Kordia antarctica: one gene and its partner. The protein of the gene in region 1 interacts with the protein of each later gene in a pairwise test. Links are inferred from orthologs where the notes say so. Each region holds a gene or a part of one and is shown in the gene's direction. Other genes may lie near its edges.

Region 1 (6,420 bases):
CATTCTGCAAGAAGTCAAAACAGAATTAATCGGATATATCAAAAAGCATAAAACCAAAAACAGCATTTTAATTGGTCACAGTATTGGCGGATTTACAAGTTTATTAATCGCAATTGAAGATCAAAATCTAGTTTCAAAAATTATCATTGTAGATAGTTTACCGTTTTTGGCTGGTTCTTACAATGATGCAGTCACAGTAGAAGTTGTAAAATCTTCCTATGGAATGATGAAAGAAATGTACATGCCAATGGACAGTTTAACGTTGAGAAATACGCTAAAACAATCAATTAATGGAATGATGCGCAACAAAGAAAATCTTGAATTTGTAGTAAATGACGCAGCAAAGTCAGACCGTAGAACACTTGGATTTACAGTATTTGAAATGTTAAGTACAGACATTCGTGATGACATTCAACACATAAAAACGCCAACATTAGTTTTGACAAACTGGAACAAACCTATTCCACAATTTCCTAACTTTACACGTGCCGATAAGTTGAAAATGTATCAAAAACAATATGAAAATTGTAGTTCGTGCACAGTAAAAATTATAGACAAAGCAGAACATTTTATCATGCTCGATAATCCAACGGAATTTTACAAGGAAGTTTCTAATTTTATCAACGAATGATTGTAAAATTAACAGTGAATTTTTTTTCTGAAGTATAGAAAAGGTTTTGCGTTAAAAATTTTCGAAGCCTTGGAGAAAATTTAGCAAAAGTTTTTCGGTTTTAGTTTTCCGAAGAGAAAACTAAAAATACCTGCCAGAAAAATGCCTTTTCTTTTGTTTCTTTTCTTTGGGCAAGCAAAAAATAAGAAAGATCAAATAAATTAAATGTAATCAATGATTTTATCAGTTATTTCTAATTTATATAAAATGTAAAACACGCGCATGCGAGAAGATTATTTCAAAGAAATCATCACACATCACAAAGACAAAATCTACCGAATTTGCTTTGCATATCTCTATGAAAAAGAATTGGTAGATGATTTGTATCAAGAAGTATTAATCAACGTATGGAATGGACTCAAAAATTTCAAAGGAAATTCAAAACTAACAACTTGGTTGTACAGAGTTACGCTAAATACAACAATTACGTTCAACAGAAATACTAAAAAACACCTGTCACTTTTTAATAATGAATTGCCCGATACGTTTGAAGCAGCCATTGATACAGAACGGCAATCGCAAGAAAATCGTGTGAATAAACTCATGCAATGTGTACAAAAACTCAAAAAAGACGAGCGGTTAATTATCAGTTTAGTTTTAGAAGAACTGAGTTACAAAGAAATTGCAGACATCATCGGAATCGAAGCCAACAATGTTGGTGTTCGTATTAGTAGAATCAAAAAACGACTTTTAAAAATATACAATAATGAATGATTTCAACGATTTACAAAACGATTGGAACTCAGTTTCTTCTAAAGAAATTGAACGAAAAGATGTGAGCGATTCATTATTTGGAAAGCTCAAAAAACTACAACGCAAAATTGTGTTTGGAAACGTATTAATGAGTATTTCTTTTGCAGTAATATTTGTAGTTTTTGGTTGGTTATGGAAGGCAAATCCGCTCAAAGAACGTTCGGATAATTTCTATTTAGCATTAACATTTATGTTCATTCTATTAACTGTGACTTTAGCAATGATGTGGTATCGCGTATTATTTTGGCGTACGCCGAATGATATTTCGGAAAACATGAAATCATTCGCGACGAAAATGCTGAAAAAACTAAAATATTTCAAGTGGATTACCAATTTTTTTATGCCAGTTTATTTGGTATTATTAGCTATTGGAATGACGATTTATTTTCAAGATGTTTTGCATGAAGCAACGTTGCAATTTAAGTTGATAGCATACGGAATGACATATAGTTGGCTGTTAATTGTTGGATTTATCATCGTTCGAAAAAAGCAACAAAAAAACAACAAAGACGTAGATCCGATTATTGAAAATTTAGAAGAAATTCTGGAGAATTTTTAAATAGATAAAAGAGTCAAGAATATTGTTGTAAGATGTTTTGAATGGATTTCGTCATGCTGAACTTGATTCAGCATCTCACTAGACATACAGAAATGCACTTTTTGTTCAATATTGACGCTTTAATTTATTATGCTTAATTTTCAACAGACAACAGACAACAGACAACAGACAACAGACAACAGACAATAGACAACAGACAATCATGAACCACATTTCCAAACTTCCAAACATAGAAACCACGATTTTTACCGTGATGAGTCAATTAGCAGCACAGGAAAACGCAATTAATCTTTCTCAAGGATTTCCTAATTTTCCTTCTGATCCAAAATTGATTGAACTTGTTCAGCAAGCATTGCGTGAAAATTACAATCAATATGCGCCAATGCCAGGCGCGTTAATTTTACGCGAAGCAATTGCAGAAAAAATGGAATTATTGTATCAACGAGATTACAATCCGGCAACAGAAATTACGGTTACAGCAGGCGCAACACAAGCTATTTTTACCATTATAAGTGCATTTGTACGACCAACTGACGAAGTCATCATATTTACGCCAGCATACGATTGTTACGCACCAGCGGTTGAGGTTCACGGTGGAAAAGTAATCCCGATTCAGCTGAAAGGAAAAGAATTTTCAGTGGATTGGAATGAAGTTCGAAGTAAAATTACGACGAAAACAAAGTTGCTAATTATCAATACGCCGCACAATCCAAGCGGAACGGTTTTGTCAAAAGCAGATATGTTAGAATTGTCGTCAATTCTAGAAAATACAAACATTATATTATTGAGTGATGAAGTCTACGAACACATCATTTTTGATGGCGCACAACATCAAAGTGCGGCTTTATATCCGAAACTTGCCGAACGCGCTTTTATTACAGCTTCTTTTGGGAAAACATTTCATAATACAGGTTGGAAAATGGGCTATTGCGTTGCGCCAAAAGCATTGATGCACGAATTTAAAAAAGTACATCAATTCAATGTGTTTTCAGTGAATCATCCGATGCAAATTGGAATTGGAAAGTATTTAAAAAATCCAAAGAATTATTTGGGACTTCCGGCATTTTTCCAGCGAAAGCGAGATTATTTTCTAAATGAAATTAAAGATTCTCGTTTTACGTGGAAACCATCACAAGGAACGTATTTTCAGGTTTTATCTTATGAAAATATTACGGACGAATTTGATACCGAATTTGCCAAAAGATTAACGCGCGAATACAAAATTGCGTCCATTCCGCTTTCTGTGTTTAACACGAATAAAGAAGATCATAAATTGTTGCGTTTCTGCTTTGCTAAAACAGAAGAAACGTTAGCACAAGCTGCAAAAATTTTGAATAGAATATAAAAAGGACACTTCGAGAGTCTCAGTGTCCTTTTATTTTACCTAAATAATTTTTTCATTAATGTACTACACAAGAAGTGATGCAAATAGTTCTGAATGAACGTCCTCCACCATTTATTGTGTGTTGTTTTTTAGGATCTAAATTTGCAATTGATGCTTTTACTAATTTTAATGATTTTGTTTTTTGAGTTTTCATAAGTTTTGGTTTAATGAGGTTAATGAATAAATTTTAGTGTGCGTGACAAGATGTAACACACATTGATGTTCTACTATTACAATCGCCAATGCGTGTGCGTCCACCAACAACTTCTTGTTGTGTTTGTGGATCTAAATTTGCAATTGACGCCTTTACTAATTTTAGTGATTTTGTTTTTTGAGTTTTCATAAATTTTGGTTTAATAAAGTTAATAAGTTAATTTTTAGTGAGCGTGACAAGAAGTAGCGCATACAGAATATTCTATACTTCCGCAACCTGTCCAAGGGCTTGTTCTACCACCGATAACTTCTTGTTGTGTTTGTGGTTCCAAATTTGCAATGGAAGCTTTTACTAACTTCAGTGATTTTGCTTGTTGTTTTTTCATGGTTTAAAGTTTAAGATTGTTTAATAATTCACTTCTTATATAGGTTACAAATATTCCCTAATATTTCGCGATTTTTGTTTCTTAAAAGTATACTAGAAATTGCGTCATTCAAAAGATTGTTAACGCAAGAAGCATAAAAATTGTAGCAATTGAGGTAAGAGAAATTATATGAAAATTAGAAAGTGAAGCATAAAAAAACCAGAAGCTAAACTTCTGGTTTTTGAAAAATTATACGATATAATTACTGTTAATAACAAACAATGTCTCCACATTGTGTAGCCATTCCAGAATTTCCAAGTCCCGTATCTCCTTGGCGAGTTCCGCCTTTAAGTTGCATGGAAATTTTTTGATTAATTTGAGAGATAGTTGCTTTTGTAAGCTTCAATTTTTGTAACTGCTTTACTTTCATAAATTAAGATTATTTAGTTAGAATAATGTGAAAGATAGCATATTCAAAAGCTAAAACATATAATGGTGTACTATGTAAACCTCAAATTATTTAATTTGAGGTGTCATTTCCTAATGTATTCTCAAGATTCTTAATATAATAGGAAGGATACAATTTTGTATACGCTTTAAAATATTTTGTAAACGAATTTGTACTCTTATATCCTATTTCTTCGGCAATATGCTTGATAGAATAGTTGCGAAATTTTGAATCTTCTTTGAGCCGTTTCAATACATATTCAATACGTAATTCGTTGATATATTCGTAAAATTTTTTCTGCTTATACGTTGTAATAATTTTAGATAAATACGTCGTGTTGGTCTTTACTTTTTTTGAAATTGTTTGTAGCGTGCAATTACTATTTAGATAAAAAAGTGATTGTTCTAACTTATCCAAACGCTCTAAAATGGCTTGTACTTTTTTATCTTCAATAGTAAAATTAGCTTTCTTTTTTGGTACTTTTTTAGCTTCAATTTGTGAAACTAGTTTTTCAAAAATGACTTTATTTTGTTTTCTAACTTTGATGAATTTAAACAAGAAAAAGCCACACAATCCTAACACAAAAAATGTGAACATAATTACATAAACCAATCTATTTCTCAACTTAGATGTCAAGGAAGAAAGATCATCATTTTCTTTGCGAACCGTTTCATATAAATCTTTAATAACTTCAATTTGTCTCGTTTCGTTGTATTTATTTAACTCTATATATTTTTGCGTATACGCTAAATAGTATTCGTTTTGTTGAAGTTGCTCATACGAATTTGCCAACGTACGATACGTTCCTAATAATTCTGGCGGATTGAAACTATCTACTTTTTCCGTATTTTTTGTAGCAACAATAGTTTCTACTTTTTTAAGAAATTCAACGGCTTTTTGATAAGATTTTAATTCGTAATATGATTTTCCTATATAATAATAGATTTCTGTTAATCGTTTTTGATTATTGAGTCCTTTTGTAATCTTTTCTGCTTTGGTTAAATATTCAATAGCTACTTCAAAATCACCTTTGATAAAATAGGCAATTCCAAAATCGATATAAAAATAACTCACACCTTCATCGTCGTTAATAGCCAAACTCTTTTGCAATCCAATTTTAGAATAATGCAAGGTAGAATCGGGTAGTTGTAAACGTAAAAACGTGCCGCCAACGCCCATATATGAATTAATTGCAATCAATGGATCTTCAAATTGATATTGATCGGCTAATTGCGCATTGTGTTTGTAAATTTCCAATGCTTCATCAAAAAATCCCATGCGCCTTTTTATCTTCGCAATATTGGCTTTTGCTTTAATTTTTAATTGAATATCGTTTCGTTGATTTGCAATGTCTAAGGCTTTTAGGTAACTCGCCAACGCTCTCTTATTATCGCCAAGATTTATAATTGCAGTACCTTTTGTAAGATATGATTCTGCCAGCGAAACGTCATTATTTAACTTCTTTGCAGTTACAATGGCGGAATCACAATAGTGAATAGCAAGCGAATAATTTCCTTCAATAGTAGCAATGCGTGCATTTTGAAAATGTGCATTAAAAACACCTTCTGTGTCGTTTGTATTTCTACTTTTTTCTAGCAGAATTTGTGTGTATTTTTTGGCTAAATCAGGATTGGAATGTTTCTGTTGAATGATAAATTCTAAGATTTCTTTTGAAGATGCATTTTCGGGCATTTCTTGCGCAAAGGTGTTTGAAGCAAATACTATGAAAACAATATAACTCCAAAACGTAACTACCTTTCGTATCATAAAAACTTGATTTTGAGAAAATGGAATGCTCTTTTTTGAAAAGTACGTTAAAAACTGTGGTAGGGCATTTTTAATTATGACTTTTCATGAAAGAAGATAAAGAGTTAAAAATAATAATAATAAAATATATACATCTTGTTTTGAGTTTTATTTAATCTTAAAAAGGAAGAATGTAAAAAACAGCAATAAAATTTTTGCATCATTTCAATAAAAAAAGCTTCTCGTCGAGAAGCTTTTTCATATACATTGTTCTTAAAACAATCTTTTATTAATGGTGTTGGCAACATGGAGCTGCTGGTCCATCAGAGGTTGTCGGACGGA
Region 2 (4,669 bases), 200 kb from region 1 along the record:
AACATATTAGGTTTAGATAGAGAAGACAAATACGCACAAGATGATGTAATTACACAAGTATTACACTTGCCTGTTGGTAAAAAAGTAGTATTCAAAATGCGTTCGCAAGACGTATTACACTCTGCATACATGCCACACTTTAGAATGCAGATGAACTGTGTTCCAGGGCAAACTACTGAGTTCGCAATGAAGCCATCAAAAACGACGGAAGAAATGCGCGAAACACCTCAAATTATTAACAAGGTGAAGCGTATCAATGATATCAGAGCAGGAAAAAGTCAAAAATTACTAGCTGCGGGAGAAGAAGCATTAGCACCTTACGAATTTGATTTTCTTTTACTGTGTAATAAAATATGTGGTGAATCTCACTACAACATGCAAATGAAAGTTATCGTAGAAAGTCAAGAAGAGTACGATGCGTGGATCGCAGAACAAGCAACTTTCGGAGCAAAGAAATAAGTAAACAAAATAATTAAAAGATATAATATATAGATATGTCAGCAACAGCAGTACACGCAAAAGATCACGGAGACGATCACGGACATCATCATAAAGAAACTTTCATGACTAAATACATCTTTAGTCAAGATCACAAAATGATTGCAAAGCAGTACCTAATTACAGGTACTATTATGGGAGTCATTGGAGTCATGATGTCTATATTTTTCCGTATGCAAATTGCATGGCCAAAAGAATCGTTCACAATCTTTGAAATATTCTTAGGAAACTGGGCACCAGATGGTGTATTAAGCGCAGATAAGTACTTAGCATTAGTAACCATTCACGGAACTATCATGGTATTCTTCGTACTAACGGCAGGATTAAGTGGTACGTTTAGTAACTTGCTAATTCCATTGCAAATTGGAGCACGTGATATGGCTTCTGGATTCTTAAATATGATTTCATATTGGTTATTCTTCATCTCAAGTGTAATCATGGTTCTATCTTTATTTGTTGAAGGTGGAGCAGCATCAGCAGGTTGGACAATCTATCCGCCATTAAGTGCATTGCCACAAGCAATCTCTGGTTCAGGAATGGGAATGACGCTCTGGTTAGTATCGATGGCAATATTCATTGCATCATCATTGCTAGGTTCACTAAACTATATAGTAACGGTAATCAACCTTAGAACAAAAGGAATGTCTATGACAAGATTGCCACTAACAATTTGGGCATTCTTTGTAACTGCCATCATTGGTGTAGTTTCGTTCCCAGTATTACTATCAGCAGCATTACTATTAATATTTGACAGAAGTTTTGGAACATCGTTCTATCTATCAGACATATTCATACAAGGTGAAGTATTACACTATCAAGGTGGATCGCCCGTATTATTTGAACACTTATTTTGGTTCTTAGGACATCCAGAAGTATACATTGTATTACTTCCGGCATTAGGTATAACCTCAGAAGTCATCGCTACCAACTCTCGAAAACCAATCTTTGGATATCGAGCTATGGTTGCGTCTATCTTAGCAATTGCATTTTTATCAACAATTGTTTGGGGACACCATATGTTTATCTCAGGAATGAATCCATTCTTAGGATCTGTATTTACATTTACGACACTATTAATTGCAATACCTTCAGCGGTAAAAGCATTTAACTATATTACAACACTCTGGAAAGGGAATTTGCAGTTAAATCCAGCGATGTTATTCTCTATCGGATTAGTATCAACGTTCATAACTGGTGGTTTAACAGGAATTATTTTAGGAGACAGTACACTAGATATTAACGTGCACGATACATACTTTGTAGTAGCGCATTTCCACCTAGTAATGGGAATATCTGCACTCTACGGAATGTTTGCAGGAATATATCATTGGTTCCCTAAAATGTTTGGAAGAATGTTGAACAAAAACTTAGGATATGTACACTTTTGGGTAACAGCAGTCTGTGCGTACGGAGTATTCTTCCCAATGCACTTTATCGGAATGGCAGGATTACCAAGACGTTACTATACAAACTCTGAATTTCCATTATTTGATGACTTAGCAGATGTAAACGTAATAATTACATTATTTGCAATCGTTGGTGGAGTGTTTCAGTTAGTATTCTTATACAACTTCTTTAGTAGTATTTTCTTTGGAAAGAAAGCACCGCGAAACCCGTGGAGATCAAACACATTAGAATGGACAACTCCTGTAGAACACATGCACGGAAACTGGCCAGGAGAAATTCCTCATGTTCACCGTTGGGCATACGATTACAGCAAACCAGGTCATGATGATGACTTTGTTCCGCAAAACGTTCCAATGAAAGACGGAGAAGAAGAAATGCATCACTAAAATCTCCATGAAAATGCAGATCTCATGAAAACGGAGATCTAAGGAAAACGAAAATCTCAAAAATAACAACACATACAAAGAGTCGCTTTAAAATCTAAAGCGACTCTTTTCTTTTAAAGAATTTACAAATCTGTACAATACTGTCCTTGTTTAGGTCCGCTACTAAACACACAATAATCATTATAAGCATCTATACAATGGCAATAAGTTGGACATATGACATCACAAACAAAAGGAGGTCTTCTTCCTCCATTAATTTCCTGTTGTGATTTCTTTGATAGCGATTTAACACCATCTAACTTTAGAATGTTTTTTAACATAATTAAATAATTTTTTGGTTATACGTAATATAATAGTACATTTAGTATAAGATAATTCAAAATATATCCTGTTAATTGTGAGATAATTATCAATATCTAATTACATAATGATTCAAAAAGCAACTTTGCTTAAATCATGCCTTTATAAGCTTTTTCTCTTATCTTTGTTTTAATGAATGATAACTTAGACCCAACAAATGAGAACTTTTCTTCAGAAGAATTAGATGTTGAAAAGGCATTACGACCGCTTTCCTTTGAAGACTTTACAGGACAAGAGCAAGTATTAGAAAATCTCAAAATATTTGTGCAGGCGGCAAACCTACGTGATGAAGCACTCGATCACACACTTTTTCATGGACCTCCAGGATTAGGAAAAACGACACTTGCACATATTCTAGCGAATGAATTGGGCGCAAGCATAAAAGTAACCTCCGGACCAGTATTAGACAAACCAGGAGATTTAGCAGGTTTACTTACGAATCTAGATGAACGAGATGTATTATTCATAGATGAAATACACAGACTCAGTCCAATTGTAGAAGAATATCTTTACTCCGCAATGGAAGATTACAAAATTGATATCATGATTGAATCTGGACCAAATGCCAGAACGGTTCAAATCAATCTCAATCCATTCACACTCATAGGCGCAACAACGCGATCAGGATTACTAACTGCGCCAATGCGCGCACGTTTCGGAATTGCAAGCCGATTACAATACTACTCAACAGAATTACTTTCCACCATCGTACAACGAAGTGCGCAAATAATGGATGTACCAATAAGTATGGAGGCAGCTATTGAAATTGCAGGAAGAAGTCGTGGAACGCCACGTATTGCTAATGCTTTATTGCGTAGAGTGCGTGACTTTGCACAAATAAAAGGAAACGGAACTATTGATATTGCAATTGCGAAATTCAGTCTAAAAGCACTAAACGTAGACGCATATGGTTTGGATGAAATGGATAACAGAATTTTAGCTACCATCATAGACAAATTTAAAGGCGGACCCGTTGGAATTTCAACCATTGCAACGGCAGTTTCTGAAAGTGGCGAAACCATTGAAGAAGTCTACGAACCATTTCTCATTCAGCAAGGATTCATTCTCAGAACACCAAGAGGAAGAGAAGTCACAGAATTAGCATACAAACATTTAGGTAGAATAAAAGGAACAACACAAGGCGGACTTTTTTAGAAATTTTAAATTATAAATGTTGAATTTTAAATTTAAAAGTATTTCCATTAAATAAAGAATATAGAACGAAAAGTTAAAAGTTGAAAGTGAAAAAAAATTGATGAAGTAAAAGTCAAGCAAATCAACAAAATAACAAAATAACCAGCAACCAATGTACAAATACCCAAACAAAATCTCATTCTTCAAGTTGTTGTTAAAATCGTCTACAATCACACGAAATCCAATTCCATTTCATAAAGAAGGTTTTGATAAGCATGGCGATTCATTTGCGATTACGCCGCCGTTTGGGAAAACAATTATGTTAACGCGTGATGCGGAAATAATAAAATACATGCTCCGAAAAAATCATCGGAACTATAACAAATCGAAAATACAGACAAAATACCTTTCAAAATACGTTGGGAAAGGGTTACTAACGGCAAGTGGCGATTATTGGTTAAAACAACGAAGACTCATTCAGCCAGCATTTCATAAAGAAAAACTGCAAAAATTAGTTTCCATAATGGAAGTCGAAATTGGCAAACAGCTTCAAGCCATTAAAGAAGATAAAAAAGTAGACGTATATCCAATCATGAACGAATTGGCGTTTCATGTCGTAGCAAAATCATTATTCAATTACTCTTCGGACGATACTACAATGCATCGTTTGCAAGAAATTATTGAAAAACTACAAGACTTTATCATCAGAGAAATTCGTCAGCCACACAAAAAATGGTGGTATCAAGTCAGCGGATTAACTGCAAAACACATGATGTTAGTTCAAGAAAGTCGCGATATCATTAATAAGGTCATTGACGAACGTCGTCTATCTGATAAAGAACATGACGATTTATTAGATATGTTGCTCAAAGCAAAATACGAAG

What was found. The genes of interacting proteins can lie anywhere in the genome.
Region 2: the proteins of IMCC3317_RS16355 (region 1) and IMCC3317_RS17255 interact in binary tests that used the Escherichia coli proteins (3 or more experiments, as listed by UniProt). The link is inferred for Kordia antarctica from one-to-one orthologs.

The regions. Positions count from the first base shown.
Region 1 is NZ_CP019288.1:3,939,003-3,945,422, forward strand. What follows is about bases 1,374-4,255. They hold IMCC3317_RS16355 (methionine aminotransferase), read left to right. Parts: upstream 1,374-2,184; coding sequence 2,185-3,327; downstream 3,328-4,255. Other genes in these bases: IMCC3317_RS16345 (RNA polymerase sigma factor), read left to right, coding at 1,374-1,384; IMCC3317_RS16350 (hypothetical protein), read left to right, coding at 1,377-1,982; IMCC3317_RS23210 (hypothetical protein), read right to left, coding at 3,383-3,520; IMCC3317_RS23215 (class I lanthipeptide), read right to left, coding at 3,554-3,709; IMCC3317_RS23220 (class I lanthipeptide), read right to left, coding at 3,744-3,905. Also shown: IMCC3317_RS16340 (alpha/beta fold hydrolase), read left to right, coding at 1-631; more of IMCC3317_RS16345, read left to right, coding at 893-1,373; more of IMCC3317_RS16360, read right to left, coding at 4,256-4,314; IMCC3317_RS16365 (helix-turn-helix domain-containing protein), read right to left, coding at 4,405-6,099; IMCC3317_RS16370 (hypothetical protein), read right to left, coding at 6,368-6,420. UniProt on the Escherichia coli protein: Shows aminotransferase activity with methionine and histidine as substrates, and to a lesser extent also with phenylalanine.
Region 2 is NZ_CP019288.1:4,137,830-4,142,498, forward strand. What follows is about bases 16-2,892. They hold IMCC3317_RS17255 (cytochrome c oxidase subunit I), read left to right. Parts: upstream 16-494; coding sequence 495-2,291; downstream 2,292-2,892. Other genes in these bases: IMCC3317_RS17250 (cytochrome c oxidase subunit II), read left to right, coding at 16-459; ruvB (Holliday junction branch migration DNA helicase RuvB), read left to right, coding at 2,784-2,892. Outside these bases: more of IMCC3317_RS17250, read left to right, coding at 1-15; more of ruvB, read left to right, coding at 2,893-3,806; IMCC3317_RS17265 (cytochrome P450), read left to right, coding at 3,958-4,669. UniProt on the Escherichia coli protein: Cytochrome bo(3) ubiquinol oxidase is the terminal enzyme in the aerobic respiratory chain of E.coli that predominates when cells are grown at high aeration.